2 linked regions of the Psychroserpens ponticola genome follow. The protein of the gene in region 2 interacts with the protein of the main gene of each other region in a pairwise test. Links are inferred from orthologs where the notes say so. Each region holds a gene or a part of one and is shown on either strand. Other genes may lie near its edges.

Region 1 (8,815 bases), 1.6 Mb from region 2 along the record:
TTGTTTTTCCATTATTATAACCTACACTTCCATAAAATGTAATAATTTTAAAATCCAATGAAGCAATTGCCTGTAAGGTCCATGTATTCATTTTAAATTCAGTTTCTCCATTTTTAACTGCGACCTCATCATTATTATTTTCATCATCAATATCGTACACAACTTTCATATTAGTAAAAGCTGCAAGAATCGAAACATTTAAAGGCAATTTCTCTAATGGACCAAAATACTGCATCAAATCATGTTGCAAACCAATACCTATAAGATTAGCTTTTACACTTTCATCAAAATTTAAACTAGGTAAAAGCCTTAATTTTATATCAGTTTTATAAGGCAGCCCAAATCCTAATTGCACCATAGGAGTTGGAACTGCATTAATAGGCAAATCATTAGCAATTCCTCCTGGCATGTCAAAACTAGTGACTTTGTAGGTTCCATTATCATAAGGTATTTTGATATCAACTACTGTTTCTGAATTATTGTCGCTCATTAGCGTATTTAATTCTCTTTCACCATTAGGCAATGACAAAAATGTATAATCATTTGGCACAAAAGCAAACATTTGTTCTTTACTAGGCACAAAAGAAGCATTAGCATTTATTGTAATATCGAAACCAAATTTTTTATGAGTTTTAGCAGTTGTATACCAACCTCCATTCATATCGTACATCAAGCCTTTTACGGCAGGATTTAAATAATTTTGAGTCAATAAACTGGCATCATCTGCAGCTAATATAATCGTTTCTAATTCTTGAGATTTAGACTGTTGAACTGAAACAAATAATATCAATACTATAATTAAGTTTTTCATAATAGACAAGGGTTAAACATTAAGGCAAATGTAGTAAAAAAAACAAAATACATGCACTTAATCGTTAAAAATTACATTTTATCGATATCTGTTAGATATTCAAAAGAAAAAAGCAGCTATAAAAATAGCTGCTTTTTTCTTTTGAATTTAAACTAAGTCGTGCTTTTACTAATTAAGCATCAATATTAGCATAAACTGCATTCTTTTCAATAAATTCTCTACGAGGTGGCACTTCGTCACCCATTAACATTGAGAAAATACGATCTGCCTCAACTCCATTATCAATTTGTATTTGACGTAATGTTCTAAACTCTGGATTCATTGTGGTATCCCAAAGTTGAACTGCATTCATCTCTCCAAGACCTTTATAGCGTTGAATTTTTGCGCCATCTCCATATTGCGCCATTAATGCCAAACGCTCATCATCATTCCATGCATATTCTTTTTTTGCACCTTTTTTAACTAAAAACAATGGTGGTGTTGCGATATAAATATGTCCATTTTCAATTAATTCTTTCATATATCTAAAAAAGAAGGTTAAAATTAGAGTTTCAATGTGACTTCCATCAATATCGGCATCACACATAATCACAATTTTATGATATCTTAATTTTGACAAGTTAAGCGCTTTACTATCCTCTTCAGTACCTATAGTAACACCTAAAGCAGTGAATATGTTTTTGATTTCTTCGTTTTCAAAAACTTTATGAGTCATTGCTTTCTCTACATTAAGAATTTTTCCTCTTAATGGTAAAATCGCTTGAAATGCTCTATCGCGCCCCATCTTTGCTGTTCCACCAGCCGAATCTCCCTCAACAAGGTAAATTTCACATTTTTCAGGATCTTGCTCTGAGCAATCACTTAATTTTCCTGGCAAGCCACCAATACTCATAACGGTTTTACGCTGAACCATGTCACGAGCTTTTTGAGCAGCATGACGTGCTTGAGCAGCAAGTATTACTTTTTGAACAATGGTTTTAGCATCGTCTGGATTCTCTTCTAAATAATCAGTTAACATTTCAGATACAGCTTGACTTACTGATGCAGACACTTCTCTGTTACCTAATTTTGTTTTTGTTTGACCTTCAAATTGAGGCTCTTGAACTTTTACAGAAATAATTGCAGTAAGTCCTTCACGGAAATCATCACCAGCAATATCAAATTTCAGTTTATCAAGCATCCCAGAACTATCCGCATATTTTTTCAAAGTATGTGTTAATCCTCTTCTAAATCCTGATAAGTGCGTACCTCCTTCATGAGTATTAATATTATTTACATAAGAATGAAGGTTTTCAGCATAAGATGTATTATAAATCATAGCAACTTCAACAGGCACTCCATTTTTTTCACCTTCAAAAGCGATTACATCTTTCATTAAAGGATCTCGAGTTGCATCAAGAAATTGGATAAATTCTTTAAGACCTTCAGTAGAATGGAATGTTTCACCTTCAAACTCACCATCTTCTTTTTTGTGTCTTCTATCTATTAAATGAATCGTAATTCCTTTATTTAAATATGCTAATTCACGTAAACGACTAGCTAAAGTATCATAATTATACTCCAAAGTTTGCGTGAAAATTGTAGAATCTGGTCTAAAAGTAACTGTTGTACCTCTTTTATCCGTTTCACCTACTTGCTTAACAGGATACATGGCTTTTCCACGCTCATATTCTTGCTCGTAAACTTTACCTTCTCTAAAAACAGTAGCTTTAAGATGTTCTGATAATGCATTCACGCAACTTACACCAACACCGTGTAATCCACCTGATACTTTATAAGAGTCTTTATCAAACTTACCACCTGCTCCAATTTTAGTCATTACAACTTCAAGCGCAGATACACCTTCTTTTTTGTGAAGATCTACAGGAATACCACGACCATCATCTTCTGTAGTTATCGAATTATCTTCATTTATTATCACTGTAATATTATCACAATGACCAGCTAATGCTTCATCTATAGAGTTATCTACAACTTCATATACTAAATGGTGCAAGCCACGAGTACCAACATCTCCAATATACATGGAAGGACGCATACGTACATGCTCCATACCTTCTAATGCCTGAATGCTATCTGCTGAATAGTTATGCTTATTAAATTCTTCTTTCTGATCGCTCATAAATTTTAATTCATTTTGATTTATATGTCGCATAAAAAAAGATGCCGTTTAGCATCCTTTTGAATACAAACAAATATAAGAAATTGAGTGCTTTTTTTTAAATATTTTATAAATTGAAAGTAATAATTGTCAACATTTGTTAATTACTTAAAACGTTCTTAAATCGAACAAAAAGCAGCTTAAAATTGATTTTTGTGATTTTTAACATCTTAGGAAACGTGCAAAAATCACAAAACCTCATAGAGGCGAGATTTTGTGATTGAATTTTTATTATTTATAAGCAATACTTACATCAATTTAGTACGCTTCATCATGAACATTTGCAATTGCTCTTCCTGAAGGGTCATTCATGTTTTTAAATGCTTCATCCCATTCTAGAGCTATTTTAGTGCTACACGCTACACTTGGTTCTTGTGGCACACTCAAAGCTGCTGTATCACTAGGAAAGTGATCTTCAAAAATTGTTCGGTAGTAATATTCTTCTTTGTTTATTGGTGTTTGTATTGGGTAACGGAATTTGGCACTTGCCATTTGCTCATCTGTCACTTCTGTTTCAACCAATTCTTTTAAGGTATCAATCCAGCTATAACCTACACCATCACTAAATTGTTCTTTTTGTCTCCATGCTACACTTTCAGGAATCATATCTTCAAATGCTTTACGAACAACCCATTTTTCCATACGCTCTCCGTTAATCATTTTATCTTTTGGATTAATACGCATTGCTACATCCATAAATTCTTTATCTAAAAATGGTACTCGTCCTTCAATTCCCCATGCTGCCAAACTTTTATTTGCTCTTAAACAATCGTACATGTGTAACTTATCTAGTTTACGGACAGTTTCTTCATGAAATTCTTTTGCATTAGGCGCTTTGTGAAAATACAAATAGCCGCCAAAGATTTCATCGGCACCTTCTCCAGACAATACCATTTTAATACCCATAGATTTTATCACTCTTGCCATCAAATACATAGGTGTTGAAGAACGTATTGTCGTTATATCATAAGTTTCTATATTATAAATGACATCTCTAATAGCATCTAAACCTTCTTGAATTGTAAATTTTATTTCGTGATGTACAGTACCAATATGATCGGCAACTTTTTTTGCTGCTTTCAAATCTGGAGACCCTTCTAAACCTACAGCGAATGAATGCAATTGTGGATACCAGGCATCCTTTTCATCATCAGATTCAATACGCTTTTGTGAATATTTTTTTGCAATTGCAGATACAACTGAAGAATCTAAACCACCAGACAACAAAACTCCATAAGGCACGTCACTCATTAATTGCCTGTGAACTGCAGCTTCAAGCGCTTCTTTAACTTCAGTTATGCTTGTTTCATTATCCTTAACAGCATCATAATCTGTCCAATCACGATTATACCATTGTACAAATTCTCCATCTTTACTACTCATATAATGTCCTGGAGGAAACAATTCAATCTTTGTACAAACGCCTTCCAAAGCTTTTAATTCTGAAGCTACATAAAAAGTTCCATTTTGATCCCAACCAATATATAATGGAATAATTCCCATATGATCACGAGCAATGAAATATTCATCGTTTTCAGCATCATAAATAGCAAATCCAAAAATACCGTTTAGTTCATCTACAAAATCGACACCTTTTTCTTTATATAAAGCTAAAATCACTTCGCAATCGCTTTCAGTTTGAAATTGATACGACGGAAATTGCTTTCTCAGTTCGCGATGGTTATAAATCTCACCATTAGCAGCTAAAACAAGTTGCTTATCATTACTCAATAAAGGCTGCTTTCCTGAAGCAGGATCTACAATTGCCAATCGCTCATGAGTCATTATAACTTTGTCATCGCTATAAATCCCACTCCAATCTGGTCCACGATGACGTATTCGTTTAGCCATTTCTAGCAATTGAGGTCTTAATTCCTCTGATTTCTGTTTTATATCAAACGCACAAACAATTCCGCACATAACTAAATTTCATTTTTGTTTATTAATAGGATACAAATATGAATTATAACTTCATAAACTGAAACATAAAGTGTAATTTTACTTACAATTTGAAACTAAAAACACTATTTTAATACAAAAAATAATTCTTAGACCAAAAAACAGATTCTTAACTTTGTGATTTGAAAGTAGAAATAAACATATGAAACTAGTAAAATTATTCATTCTATTATTTAGCATTAGTATAGGCGCACAACCCATTTGGCAACCAGCGCCAAACATTTACTCCAATCCAAATGGCCAACGTTTTGATGATGTGTTTTTTTTAAACGAAAATTTAGGTTGGGCAGCAAATGGCTACTATGCAAGAGTTTACAAGACTACAGATGGTGGTTTAAATTGGACTGAGCAACTCAATGAAAATGATATTACAGGAAATTATTATTTCAGAAATATTGAATTTTTAAATGAAGATATTGGCTTTATTGGCACTTTAAATGGTACGTTTTTTAAAACCATTGATGGAGGCGTAAACTGGACAGAAGTCACAAACATCAGCCCAAACCCTAACGCAATTTGCGGAATAGATGCTGTAGGTAATTCAACAATTTATGCATGTGGCGCTTATTTTACTCCTGCTCACATCATAAAATCTGTAGATAGTGGTGACACTTGGACATTTATTGACATGTCTAGTTATGCAAATGCCTTAGTTGAAGTTTTATTCTTAGATGAAAACATAGGATTTGCAGCTGGCAGAGATTCTAATGGTGGAATTATTTTAAAAACTATTGATGGAGGATCGACATGGACAGAAATTTACAATACCAATGTAAATGGCGAATATGTTTGGAAATTACAAACTCTTGTTGGCAACAATAGTATAATGTTTGGCGCTATTTCTTCTGTTGCCCCAAATAATGGAAAATTAATTAAATCTGTTGATGCTGGTGTGAATTGGCTGGATTTCGAATCTGTTGAAACTGAAATTCAAGCTGTTGGATTTATCACTGAAAATCATGGGTGGATGGGTGGACATACCACAGGTTTTCAAGAAACATTAGATGGTGGTGTAACATGGAACGACCTAAATATTGGTAATAATTTAAATCGCATTTTTATCATCAACTCTACTACAGCTTATGCGTCTGGAACAACGGTTTACAAATTCACTGAAGACACTTTAGGTGTTGAAGATTTAGGACAGATTGACAATCAACATTTAGACATAAAAATTCAAACAAACCCAGTGGAAACAAATTTAGAATTCACAATCAATTTTCCAAGCGATGATAATATTTTAATAGAATTGTATGACATAAACGGCAAATACATCAAACAATTATCACGTGATATTATTTTACAACCCATACTCAAAGGCTACAATTTTAATGTTTCAAATTTAACCTCTGGCGCTTATTTTATAGATTTCCATAACAATTCAGGACGATCTCATCTAAAGTTCATAAAAAAATAACGCTTCTTGTAAACTTTAACATCAAAGTCCGACATTTAATATAATATTAAGACCAAAAGGTTCTAATTTTAAAAAATATCAATAAATACTTAAAACTAATTATGAAAACATCAACATTTATTTCAACAATTACCATGGCATTTTTAATGTTAATCTCATTTAATGCTAATGCTCAAAAATTTCCAGATTTAGATAAAAGCCCAATGGATGCAGCATCGTTTCCTACAAATTATAAAGACTCTGAAAAAGTTATTAAAATAGTATATAGTAGACCTAATCTTAAAGATCGTGAAGTAGAAAAATTAGTAAAAAAAGATGACATTTGGAGAGTTGGTGCAAATGAAGCTGCTGAATTAACCTTATATAAAGATTTAATGTTTGGAGATACTGTTGTAACAGCTGGAACATATACATTTTACATAAAGTCGAACGGAAATGAATGGACTGCAATTATTAGTAAAGATTTAAATGTTTGGGGAAGTTACTTTTATAAACAAGATAATGATGTTGCTCGATTTACAACCAAAAAAACGGAATCAAAAGAGATTATAGAAGCGTTCTCTATAGTATTTGAAGAATCTAAAGGTGCCATTAACATGCATTTAGGTTGGGGAAATTCGAGAGCTACATTTCCTTTTAATCTAATAAAATAAAATTAACGATTTAAAAAAAGCGCTGTAGTTCAGCGCTTTTTTTGTTTATGGTATATTCAAATATTTATGGGTTTGTAATGAGACTTTCCATTTAGGGTTTTTCATCACATAATCAACAATTTGTGGCACTACTTTATCGCGCTTGCTCCATTCAGGTTGTAGATATAAAATACAATCTTTATTAACTTTTTCAGCTTGTTCTTCAGCGAATCTAAAATCGTCTTTATTATAGATAATACACTTGAGTTCATGTGCTTTTTCGCAAACTTCTTTTGTAGGCAATTTCATCTTTTTGGGAGACAAACAAATCCAATCCCAAGTTCCAGATAATTTATAAGCACCAGACGTTTCTATATGCGTTTGTACTCCTTTCGCTTTTAATTGTGAAGTTAACGGATTTAAGTCCCACATTAAAGGCTCTCCTCCTGTAACCACAATAGTATTACTATATTTTACAGCATTTTCTACAATTTTTTCAGCTTCTGTTGGTGGATGTAATTCAGCTAACCAACTTTCTTTAACATCACACCAATGACAACCTACATCACAACCACCAATTCTCACAAAATAAGCAGCTGTTCCTTTATGAAAACCCTCACCTTGAATTGTATAGAATTCTTCCATTAGTGGCAATAATAAGCCTTTATCAATCTGTTCTTGTCGTTCCCTTCTTGTCATAGCATGCAAAGATACTTCAAAAGTTATAAGTTAAAAGCAATTAGGCATAAGTTTTACTTTGTAGATATAACACTAATTCTGTTTCATTATTTTATGGATTACAAAATAACTTTTCGATGTAAAATACAGCGATATGTTTTTCATTTTAGTTCATTTTAAACTTGACTAAAATTACACTATTTTTATACAAATTTTGAATCATGAGTAGAGCGGACGATTTTTTAAAAGAAATCACAGACGGAAACACGAACAAAGGTGAATATATCACTTTAGGGTCTGCAATGTTAGATGGAGAAACACTAGCAAATGCATTTGTCAATGTGCCTTTAAAAACCATGAATAGACATGGCTTAATTGCAGGTGCAACTGGCACAGGAAAAACAAAAACTTTACAAGTTTTAGCTGAAAATTTAAGTGAAAAAGGTGTTCCTGTATTGCTGATGGATATCAAAGGAGATTTAAGTGGGTTGGCACAACCAAGTCCTGGACATCCAAAAATTGATGAGCGTCACGAAAAAATAGGTTTACCTTTTGATGCAAAGGCTTTTCCAGTTGAAGTTATGTCATTGTCTGAACAAGATGGTGTACGTTTACGAGCAACTGTTAGTGAATTTGGTCCTGTTTTGTTATCTCGAATTTTAGACCTTTCTGATGCTCAATCTGGTGTAGTCGCTGTGATTTTCAAATATTGTGATGATAATAAACTACCTCTTTTAGACCTCAAAGATTTCAAAAAGATATTACAGTATACTACTCAAGAAGGGAAGGTTGAATTTACGGAAGCTTATGGAAGAATTTCTACAGCTTCAACGGGAGCAATTTTGAGAAAAATTGTTGAATTAGAACAGCAAGGTGCTAATTTATTCTTTGGTGAAACATCCTTTGAAGTTGATGATTTATTACGTGTTAATGACGAAGGAAAAGGGTATATTAATATTATTAGATTAACCGATATACAAGACAGACCAAAGTTGTTTTCTACATTTATGTTGAGTCTTTTGGCTGAAATATATTCTACATTTCCAGAGCAAGGCGATAGTGGTCGTCCAGAATTAATTATGTTTATTGATGAAGCACATTTAATTTTCAATGAAGCCTCAAAAGCTTTATTAAATCAAATTGAAAGTATCGTTAAA
Region 2 (8,912 bases):
AACACCATAGCCATATAAAGTTTCTACAGCAGACTTTCCTACATCATATAACACTCTTTTTTTAGGTATGGTATCTGAAAATTTATTTTCAAAATTTAGAGCATACATTTCTAAAACTTCAAATTTGGTCTTTGTCTTTATATCAAAATATATAGGACTAGCATCCTTAATGTCTTGTTCTTCTTCATCTATTTCTTCAAACGATTTTTTTATAGCAAAATCAAAAGGTGCATACAGATTTTCAGATTGCCAAGGTTTACCTTTATCAAAATTATATTTAAACTTTCCACTTTTTGGAAATAGGTATACAATTAAAAATGTAGTGCTTAAAAACAAAAGCACTTTATAAAAAAGTGAATGATTTTTATACCATTTATTAATTAAATCTTCCATCTTCAATATTAAGGAGTTACAAATACCTTTAAGTTAATGTGTATTTGTATTGGTTTGAATTCATTCAAAAGTAATAAAATATAATAGATTAAACTTTTGATGTTATCAATTTGATAGCAAAAAATCTATTAAAATTGATTAATTTTGCATCAAATAACACAAAAGGAATTAAAATGAGTAAAGAAGTCGTAATTGTTTCCGCTGCAAGAACACCTATAGGAAGTTTTTTAGGTGCTTTATCAACAGTTCCAGCTCCCAAACTTGGAGCTACAGCAATAAAAGGAGCTTTAGATAAGATCAATTTAAAACCAGAAATGGTACAAGAAGTGTTGATGGGTAATGTTGTTCAGGCTGGGACTGGACAAGCTCCAGCAAGACAAGCTGCTATTTATGCTGGCATACCTGATTCTGTTCCGTGTACGACTATAAATAAAGTATGTGCTTCTGGCATGAAAGCCGTAATGCAAGCGGTACAATCTATAGCGCTAGGTGATGCAGATATTATTGTTGCTGGCGGAATGGAAAACATGAGTTTAATACCTCATTATTACCACGCAAGAACTGGAACTAAATTTGGTCCTGCTACCATGGAAGATGGAATGCAAAAAGACGGATTAGTTGATGCTTACGATAAAAATGCTATGGGAGTTTGTGCAGATGCCTGTGCTTCTGAATACAATTTTTCACGTGAAGATCAAGATGCTTTTGCTATTCAATCATATAATCGTTCTGCTGCTGCTTGGGACGCTGGAAAATTTAATAATGAAGTTGTTCCTGTAGAAGTGCCTCAACGTCGTGGTGATGCAATCATTGTGTCTAAAGATGAAGAATACAGCAATGTTAGAATGGAAAAAATACCTGCTTTGCGTCCTGCTTTTACTAAAGAAGGAACTGTTACTGCAGCAAATGCTTCAACAATTAATGATGGAGCTGGCGCAATGGTATTAATGAGTAAAGATAAAGCTGAAGAATTAGGATTAAAACCACTAGCTACTATTAAAGGTTATGCTGATGCTGCACAAGAACCGAAATGGTTTACGACTGCACCTGCTAAAGCGCTACCTAAAGCATTAGATAAGGCTGGGATTTCAATAGATGATGTAGATTATTTTGAATTCAATGAAGCTTTTTCTGTTGTAGGTCTTGCCAATATGAAACTACTCGGACTTACTGATAGTAATGTAAATGTAAATGGAGGCGCTGTTTCGTTAGGACATCCATTAGGTTGTTCTGGTGTTAGAATTTTGATTACATTGCTTAACGTATTAGAACAAAACAATGCTAAAACTGGAGCCGCAGCTATTTGTAATGGTGGTGGTGGTGCTTCTGCTGTAGTATTAGAACGCAATTAATTTATCGTAATGCAATACGGAATTTGTAATCTGAGTATTGTTCCACTTAGAGTTGAACCTAGTGACGCTTGCGAGTTGATCTCTCAAGTACTTTATGGTGAAATTTTCAAGGTGCTAGAACAACGTAAATCTTGGAGTAAAATTCGTTTAGCATATGATAAATATGAAGGTTGGATAGATAACAAACAGTATTTAGAAATCACAGAAGATGAATACAAGTCTATTAAGATTGAAAATCACATGCTTTCAAATGATTTAGTAGAATATATTGAAGATGAAAATCAACAATTATCTACAATACCACTTGGAGCTTCTTTAAATGGGTTGAGTCTTCTAAAGCATACGTTTGATGGTCGTACAACGTCTACAAAACACCCTAAAGAAAACCTGATTAAAACTGCATTTATGTATTTAAATGCTCCATATCTTTGGGGAGGAAAAACACCTTTTGGAATTGATTGCTCAGGTTTTACTCAAATGGTATATAAATTAAATGGATACAATTTACTTCGTGATGCTTCACAACAAGCTACTCAAGGCCTTGCATTAAGTTTTATTGAAGAAAGCGAACCTGGAGATCTGGCTTTTTTTGACAATAATGAAGGGCTAATTACACATGTTGGCATTATTATGGAAGATAATTATATCATCCATGCACATGGTAAAGTACGAATTGATCGTTTAGACCATTCTGGCATTTATAATATTGACAAGAATATACATACTCATAAACTTAGAGTTATCAAAAAAATTATATAAAAAAAGCCATTCAAATTGAATGGCTTTTTTTATATAACTTAGACTATTAAATTATTCTTTAATCATGGCTTTATACATTTTAGCCTTTTCAACTTCTCCAACAGCTAAATAGATATTATTCAGTTGTTGAAAAATACCATTACTTCCTTCTGGATTAGCCTCTAAAAATTCAACCAATATGTTTGCTCCTTCTTGAAACAGATTAACTTTTTGAGCTTTTAACTCATCATATCTCTCAAAATCAGCACTAGATGTACCAAGACTATTCATTTCTTCTAAAAGTTTATTTCCTTCTTCAATATAAGTAGTAGAAATATTCAACGCAGCATCTTTCATTGTTGGATCAAATTCTAAAGCTTTACTGAATGCCGCTCTAGCAGTCTCATATTCGCCTTCCTTCATGGTCATCACACCAACATTATAACGAAGCGTTGCATTGTTAGGATCCTTCAAAATGGCTTCCTCCATTAAGCTTTTATATTTATCATTATTACCAAGTTTATATTCAATATTAGCTTCAGCAATAATAAGAGTTGCATCATCTGGATTTTCAGCTCTAGCTTCTTTAATTGCTGCAATAGCTTTATCGTCTTCTCCTTTGAAGATATAAATATCTGCAAGCATTTTTTTAATTAAAGGCAATTTTGAATCTGTAAGTGTTTCTTTAGGAACAATATGAGTTCCAGCCTTTAAAGCAAAATCTCTTAAAGATTTACTATCAAAACTTTCAGACTCACCAGTATTTTTAATCGTAGCTGAGTACTCCTTAACAATACCAGTATATCCCATCTCTCTTAACTCTTCATATAATTTTAATGAAGTATCATAATCTTGTGCATTCACTGCTGAAGATGCTGCATAATAAAGGTATAAGGTATCTTTAGTAGACATACGATATGCTTTGTTAAATCCATCTGAAGACTCAACAAAACGTTTCTCTTGCCAAGCTGTATTTGCCTTAGTTAAAAAATTAGCTAGCATTTGTTGCTTTAATTCATCTACGTTAGAAGAATACTTTCCTTTACCAGCTTTAGCTTCAATATCTTTTACCTTATTAAAACTCGCAATAGCTTTATCTGTATCGTCATTAGATCCAGCACCATTTGCATATAACGCTTGTCCTTTTAAGAAATAAAACTTTGCTTTCATCTTATCATCTGCTGAATCTATAAGTGATTCTGCTGATTGAATTGCCGTTTTAGCATCAGCAAAATTTTTGCTTTTTATTGCTTTCTCAGCTGCTTTTAGTTCGTCTTTCTGAGAAAAAGAAAAGGTACTAACTAATAGTGCTAAAGCAATTATAATTTGTTTTTTCATTATTACTATGTTTAGTTTTTATTGTTGTTATTCTTCTTCGTTGGTATCAAGAGTTGTGCCATCTTCATTAAGACCTTGAATGCCAGAGTCTTCAACATCTAATTCATCTTCATCTTCATCTTTCATGACTTTGGCTACAGCTGCGATAGAATCACTTCCTTTAAGGTTAATCAATTTAACACCTTGAGTAGCACGACCCATAACACGTAAATCATTTACTGCCATTCTAATTGCAATACCAGACTTATTAATAATCATTAAATCATCTTCATCTGTAACCGTTTTGATAGCAACTAGATGTCCTGTTTTTTCAGTGATTGAAATGGTTTTAACACCTTTACCTCCACGGTTTGTAATTCTGTACACTGCTTCTCCATCTTCTGGGTCATCAATATACGTTCGTTTTCCGTAACCTTTTTCAGAAACAACTAGTACAGATTCTTCTTGTGGATTTTCAACAGTAACCATTCCAACAACTTCATCTTTGTCATGCTGTAGTCTAATTCCTCTAACACCTGAAGCATTTCTTCCCATTGGACGCGTTTTAGCTTCTTCAAACCTGATGGCTTTACCAGATTTAAGAGCCAGCATAACTTGACTATTTCCTGTAGTTAATTTTGCTTCTAACAATTCGTCATCTTCCTTAATGGTAATGGCATTGATACCATTGGTTCTCGGACGAGAGTATTGCTCTAAAGATGTTTTCTTTACCTGACCATTTTTAGTCGCCATGATTACATAATGACTATTGATGTAGTCTTCGTCTTTTAAATCTTGAGTACAAATGAAAGCCATTACTTTATCATCTTGCTCAATATTTATAAGGTTTTGAATTGCTCTTCCTTTAGATGTTTTACTTCCTTCAGGAATTTCATAAACACGCATCCAGAAACATTTTCCTTTTTGAGTAAAGAATAACATATATTGGTGGTTAGTTCCAACAAATAAATGCTCTAAGAAATCTTCATTTCTAGTCGTCGATGCTTTTTGACCAACACCTCCTCTATTTTGAGTTTTATATTCTGTAAGTGATGTTCTTTTTATATAACCAGCATGTGAAATAGTAATCACTACTTGTTCATCTGGAATCATATCTTCGATACTTAAATCTCCTCCAGCATATTCGATTAATGAACGACGCTCATCACCATATTTATCTTTAACATGTAAAAGTTCGTCTTTAATGATATCCATACGACGCTCTTTTTTGTCAAGAATGTCTTTCAAATCTTCAATGGTTTTCATCAATTCTTCGTACTCGTTACGAAGTTTGTCTTGTTCTAGTCCAGTTAATTGACGCAAACGCATTTCGACAATGGCTTTCGCTTGAATTTCTGAAAGTTTAAAACGTTCAATTAGCTTTTCTCTAGCTTCATCTGCATTTGAAGATGCTCTTATAAGTGCAATAACTTCGTCGATATTATCTGAAGCGATAATTAAACCTTCTAATATATGAGCACGTTCTTCTGCTTTTCGCAACTCATATTTAGTACGTCTTACAACCACTTCATGTCTGTGTTCCACAAAGTGATGAATCATGTCTTTAAGATTCAACAATTGTGGACGTCCTTTAACTAATGCAATATTATTAACACTAAAAGATGATTGTAATGCTGTATACTTATACAACATGTTTAAAACAATGTTAGGAATGGCATCACGTTTTAATACATAAACGATACGCATACCATTTCTATCAGATTCATCTCTAATTAAAGAAATACCATCAATCTTTTTATCATTAATAAGGTCAGCCGTTTTCTTAATCATATCAGCTTTATTAACCTGATATGGTATTTCGGTAACGATAATAGTTTCTCTTCCTTGTACTTCTTCAATAATAGCTTTTCCTCTCATGACAATTCGTCCACGACCTGTCTTAAAAGCTTCACGAACACCATCGTATCCATAAATGGTTCCACCTGTTGGAAAATCTGGTGCTTTTACATGCGTAATAAGTTCATCTATTTCAATGTCATTATTTTCAATGTAAGCTACAGTTCCATCAACAACTTCACTCAAATTATGAGGTGGCATATTGGTAGCCATACCAACTGCAATACCAGATGCACCATTAACTAAAAGACCTGGAATACGCGTAGGCAATACAGTAGGCTCTTGTAAAGTGTCATCAAAATTTAATTTATGATCAACAGTTTCCTTATCAATATCGGCAAGCATATCTTCAGATATCTTACGCATACGCGCTTCTGTATAACGCATTGCTGCAGGACTATCTCCATCAATAGAGCCAAAGTTTCCTTGTCCATCGACTAACATATATCGTAAGCTCCATTCTTGAGCCATACGAACCATTGCATCATAAACTGAAGTATCACCATGTGGATGGTACTTACCAAGAACTTCTCCAACAATTCTAGCCGATTTCTTGTGGGCTGTATTAGATCGAACTCCTAATTCATGCATACCATATAATACACGTCTGTGAACAGGTTTTAAGCCGTCTCTTACATCTGGTAATGCACGTGACACAATGACTGACATTGAATAATCAATGTAAGCCGATTTCATTTCATCTTCTATGTTAATAGGAATCAATTTTTCTCCTTCTGCCATAAATAAAATTATTAGATTTTTTGTAGGTTTTCAAAACATGCTAAGATAACCAATTTCATAGTGTTTACAGAACTTATAAATCCCTTTTTTAATATTTTTTATTAACAAATTTTAACGCTTTTTTTTAATAAGTTACTTGTTAAAAACTTTGATTTTGTAAAGTTTTTTTAGTCTATTAGACTATTCAAATATTTTAAGGTATAGTTTTTGCCTTTTTATACTTGTTTTTACTATTTTTAATGCAGAAAGAGATTAATATGGATGATAATTTTTCCCCAAGAGTTAAAGATGTTATAGCGTTTAGCAAAGAAGAAGCTTTACGTTTAGGCCACGATTTTATAGGCACCGAACATTTAATGTTGGGCTTGCTTCGTGATGGAAGCGGAAAGGCAATAGATATTTTAAGTGCTTTAGATATTGATTTGAATCACTTAAGACGGAAAGTAGAAATTCTTAGTCCTGCTAATCCTAATATTACAATAACATCAAATGAAAAGAAAAACCTTCATTTGACTCGACAAGCAGAGCGTGCTTTAAAAACGACATTTTTAGAAGCTAAACTCTTCCAAAGCACGTCTATTAATACAGCACATTTATTATTGTGCATTCTAAGAAATGAAAACGATCCAACAACTAAGCTTTTAAATAAGCTGAAAGTAGATTACGATAATGTTAAAGAACAATTCAAATTTATGATTACAAACGATGATGATTTTATAGATGAGCCAAAAGCAGAATCTTTTTCTGATGATGAGCCAATAGAAGATGATGATGCTAAACAAAATCCTTTTGGTCAAACAGGGTCAAAATCAACCAAAAAATCTAAAACACCTGTTTTAGATAACTTTGGTAGAGATTTGACTGTAATGGCTGAAGAAGGCAAATTAGATCCCGTTGTAGGTCGAGAAAAAGAAATACAACGTGTGTCACAAATATTAAGTAGACGCAAAAAAAACAATCCCTTACTTATTGGTGAACCTGGTGTTGGTAAATCTGCCATTGCTGAAGGTCTTGCTTTAAGAATTGTAAAGCGTAAAGTATCACGTATTCTTTTTAATAAACGTGTGGTTACATTAGATTTAGCTAGCTTAGTTGCAGGAACAAAATATAGAGGACAGTTTGAAGAACGCATGAAAGCTGTGATGAATGAACTTGAAAAGAATGATGATATCATTTTGTTCATTGACGAAATACATACTATTGTTGGTGCAGGTGGAGCAACTGGTAGTTTGGATGCTTCTAATATGTTCAAGCCTGCATTAGCTCGTGGAGAAATACAATGTATTGGAGCAACAACATTAGATGAATACAGACAATATATTGAAAAAGATGGTGCATTAGAACGTCGTTTTCAGAAAGTAATTGTTGAACCTACAACTGTTGAAGAAACCATTGAAATCCTTAATAATATTAAAGGAAAATACGAAGAACATCACAATGTTGATTATACAGACGAAGCTATTGAAGCTTGTGTGAAATTGACCAATAGATATATGACTGAACGGTTTTTACCAGACAAAGCTATTGATGCCTTAGACGAAGCTGGATCTAGAGTCCACATCACAAATATTGATGTTCCTAAGCAAATATTAGAGCTTGAAAAGAAACTTGAAGAAGTAAAAGAAACTAAAAACACGGTTGTTAAAAAGCAAAAGTATGAAGAAGCTGCTAAACTAAGAGATGATGAAAAACGCTTAGAAAAGGAATTAGCATTAGCACAAGAAAAATGGGAAGAAGAAACCAAACAACATAGAGAAGTAGTGTCAGAAGATAATGTTGCCGATGTTGTTTCTATGATGACTGGAATCCCTGTAAATAGAATTGCTCAAACTGAAAGTAATAAACTCGCTCAATTACCTGAATTAATAAAAGGAAAGGTAATTGGTCAAGACGAAGCTGTTGCTAAGGTTGTTAAAGCTATTCAGCGTAATCGTGCTGGACTTAAAGATCCTAATAAGCCAATTGGTTCATTTATATTTTTAGGACAAACAGGTGTTGGTAAAACGCAGTTAGCTAAAGTATTAGCTCGTGAATTATTTGATAGTGAAGATGCCTTAATAAGAATAGATATGAGTGAATATATGGAGAAATTCGCTATTTCTAGACTTGTTGGAGCACCTCCAGGATATGTTGGTTATGAAGAAGGTGGACAACTTACTGAAAAAGTTAGACGTAAACCCTATGCTGTTATTTTATTAGATGAAATTGAAAAAGCACATCCAGACGTTTTTAATATGATGCTTCAAGTTCTTGATGATGGTTTCTTGACAGATAGTTTAGGTCGTAAAATCGATTTCAGAAACACGATTATTATCATGACCTCTAATATAGGTGCCAGAAAATTGAAAGATTTTGGTCAAGGTGTTGGTTTTGGTACTTCAGCTAAAGCCGCTCAGGCAAGTGACAACTCTAGAAGCATTATTGAAAATGCACTAAAAAAAGCTTTTGCTCCTGAATTTCTTAACAGAATAGATGATGTAATGGTATTCAATGCACTTGAAAAAGATGATATCA

The links.
Region 1: the proteins of gyrA (region 2) and gyrB interact in binary tests that used the Escherichia coli proteins (3 or more experiments, as listed by UniProt). The link is inferred for Psychroserpens ponticola from one-to-one orthologs.

The regions. Positions count from the first base shown.
Region 1 is NZ_CP116221.1:623,891-632,705, reverse strand. The notes cover bases 459-3,458. They hold gyrB (DNA topoisomerase (ATP-hydrolyzing) subunit B), read right to left. Parts: upstream 2,934-3,458; coding sequence 984-2,933; downstream 459-983. Other genes in these bases: asnB (asparagine synthase B), read right to left, coding at 3,231-3,458; MUN68_RS02745 (DUF6588 family protein), read right to left, coding at 459-811. Also shown: more of MUN68_RS02745, read right to left, coding at 1-458; more of asnB, read right to left, coding at 3,459-4,892; MUN68_RS02730 (YCF48-related protein), read left to right, coding at 5,074-6,348; MUN68_RS02725 (DUF2911 domain-containing protein), read left to right, coding at 6,450-7,001; MUN68_RS02720 (7-carboxy-7-deazaguanine synthase QueE), read right to left, coding at 7,047-7,679; MUN68_RS02715 (helicase HerA-like domain-containing protein), read left to right, coding at 7,880-8,815. UniProt on the Escherichia coli protein: DNA gyrase negatively supercoils closed circular double-stranded DNA in an ATP-dependent manner to maintain chromosomes in an underwound state.
Region 2 is NZ_CP116221.1:2,183,968-2,192,879, forward strand. What follows is about bases 3,624-6,720. They hold gyrA (DNA gyrase subunit A), read right to left. Parts: upstream 6,399-6,720; coding sequence 3,849-6,398; downstream 3,624-3,848. Other genes in these bases: MUN68_RS09890 (tetratricopeptide repeat protein), read right to left, coding at 3,624-3,821; MUN68_RS09900 (ATP-dependent Clp protease ATP-binding subunit), read left to right, coding at 6,656-6,720. Also shown: MUN68_RS09875 (HD family phosphohydrolase), read right to left, coding at 1-393; MUN68_RS09880 (acetyl-CoA C-acyltransferase), read left to right, coding at 567-1,745; MUN68_RS09885 (C40 family peptidase), read left to right, coding at 1,755-2,504; more of MUN68_RS09890, read right to left, coding at 2,556-3,623; more of MUN68_RS09900, read left to right, coding at 6,721-8,912. UniProt on the Escherichia coli protein: A type II topoisomerase that negatively supercoils closed circular double-stranded (ds) DNA in an ATP-dependent manner to maintain chromosomes in an underwound state.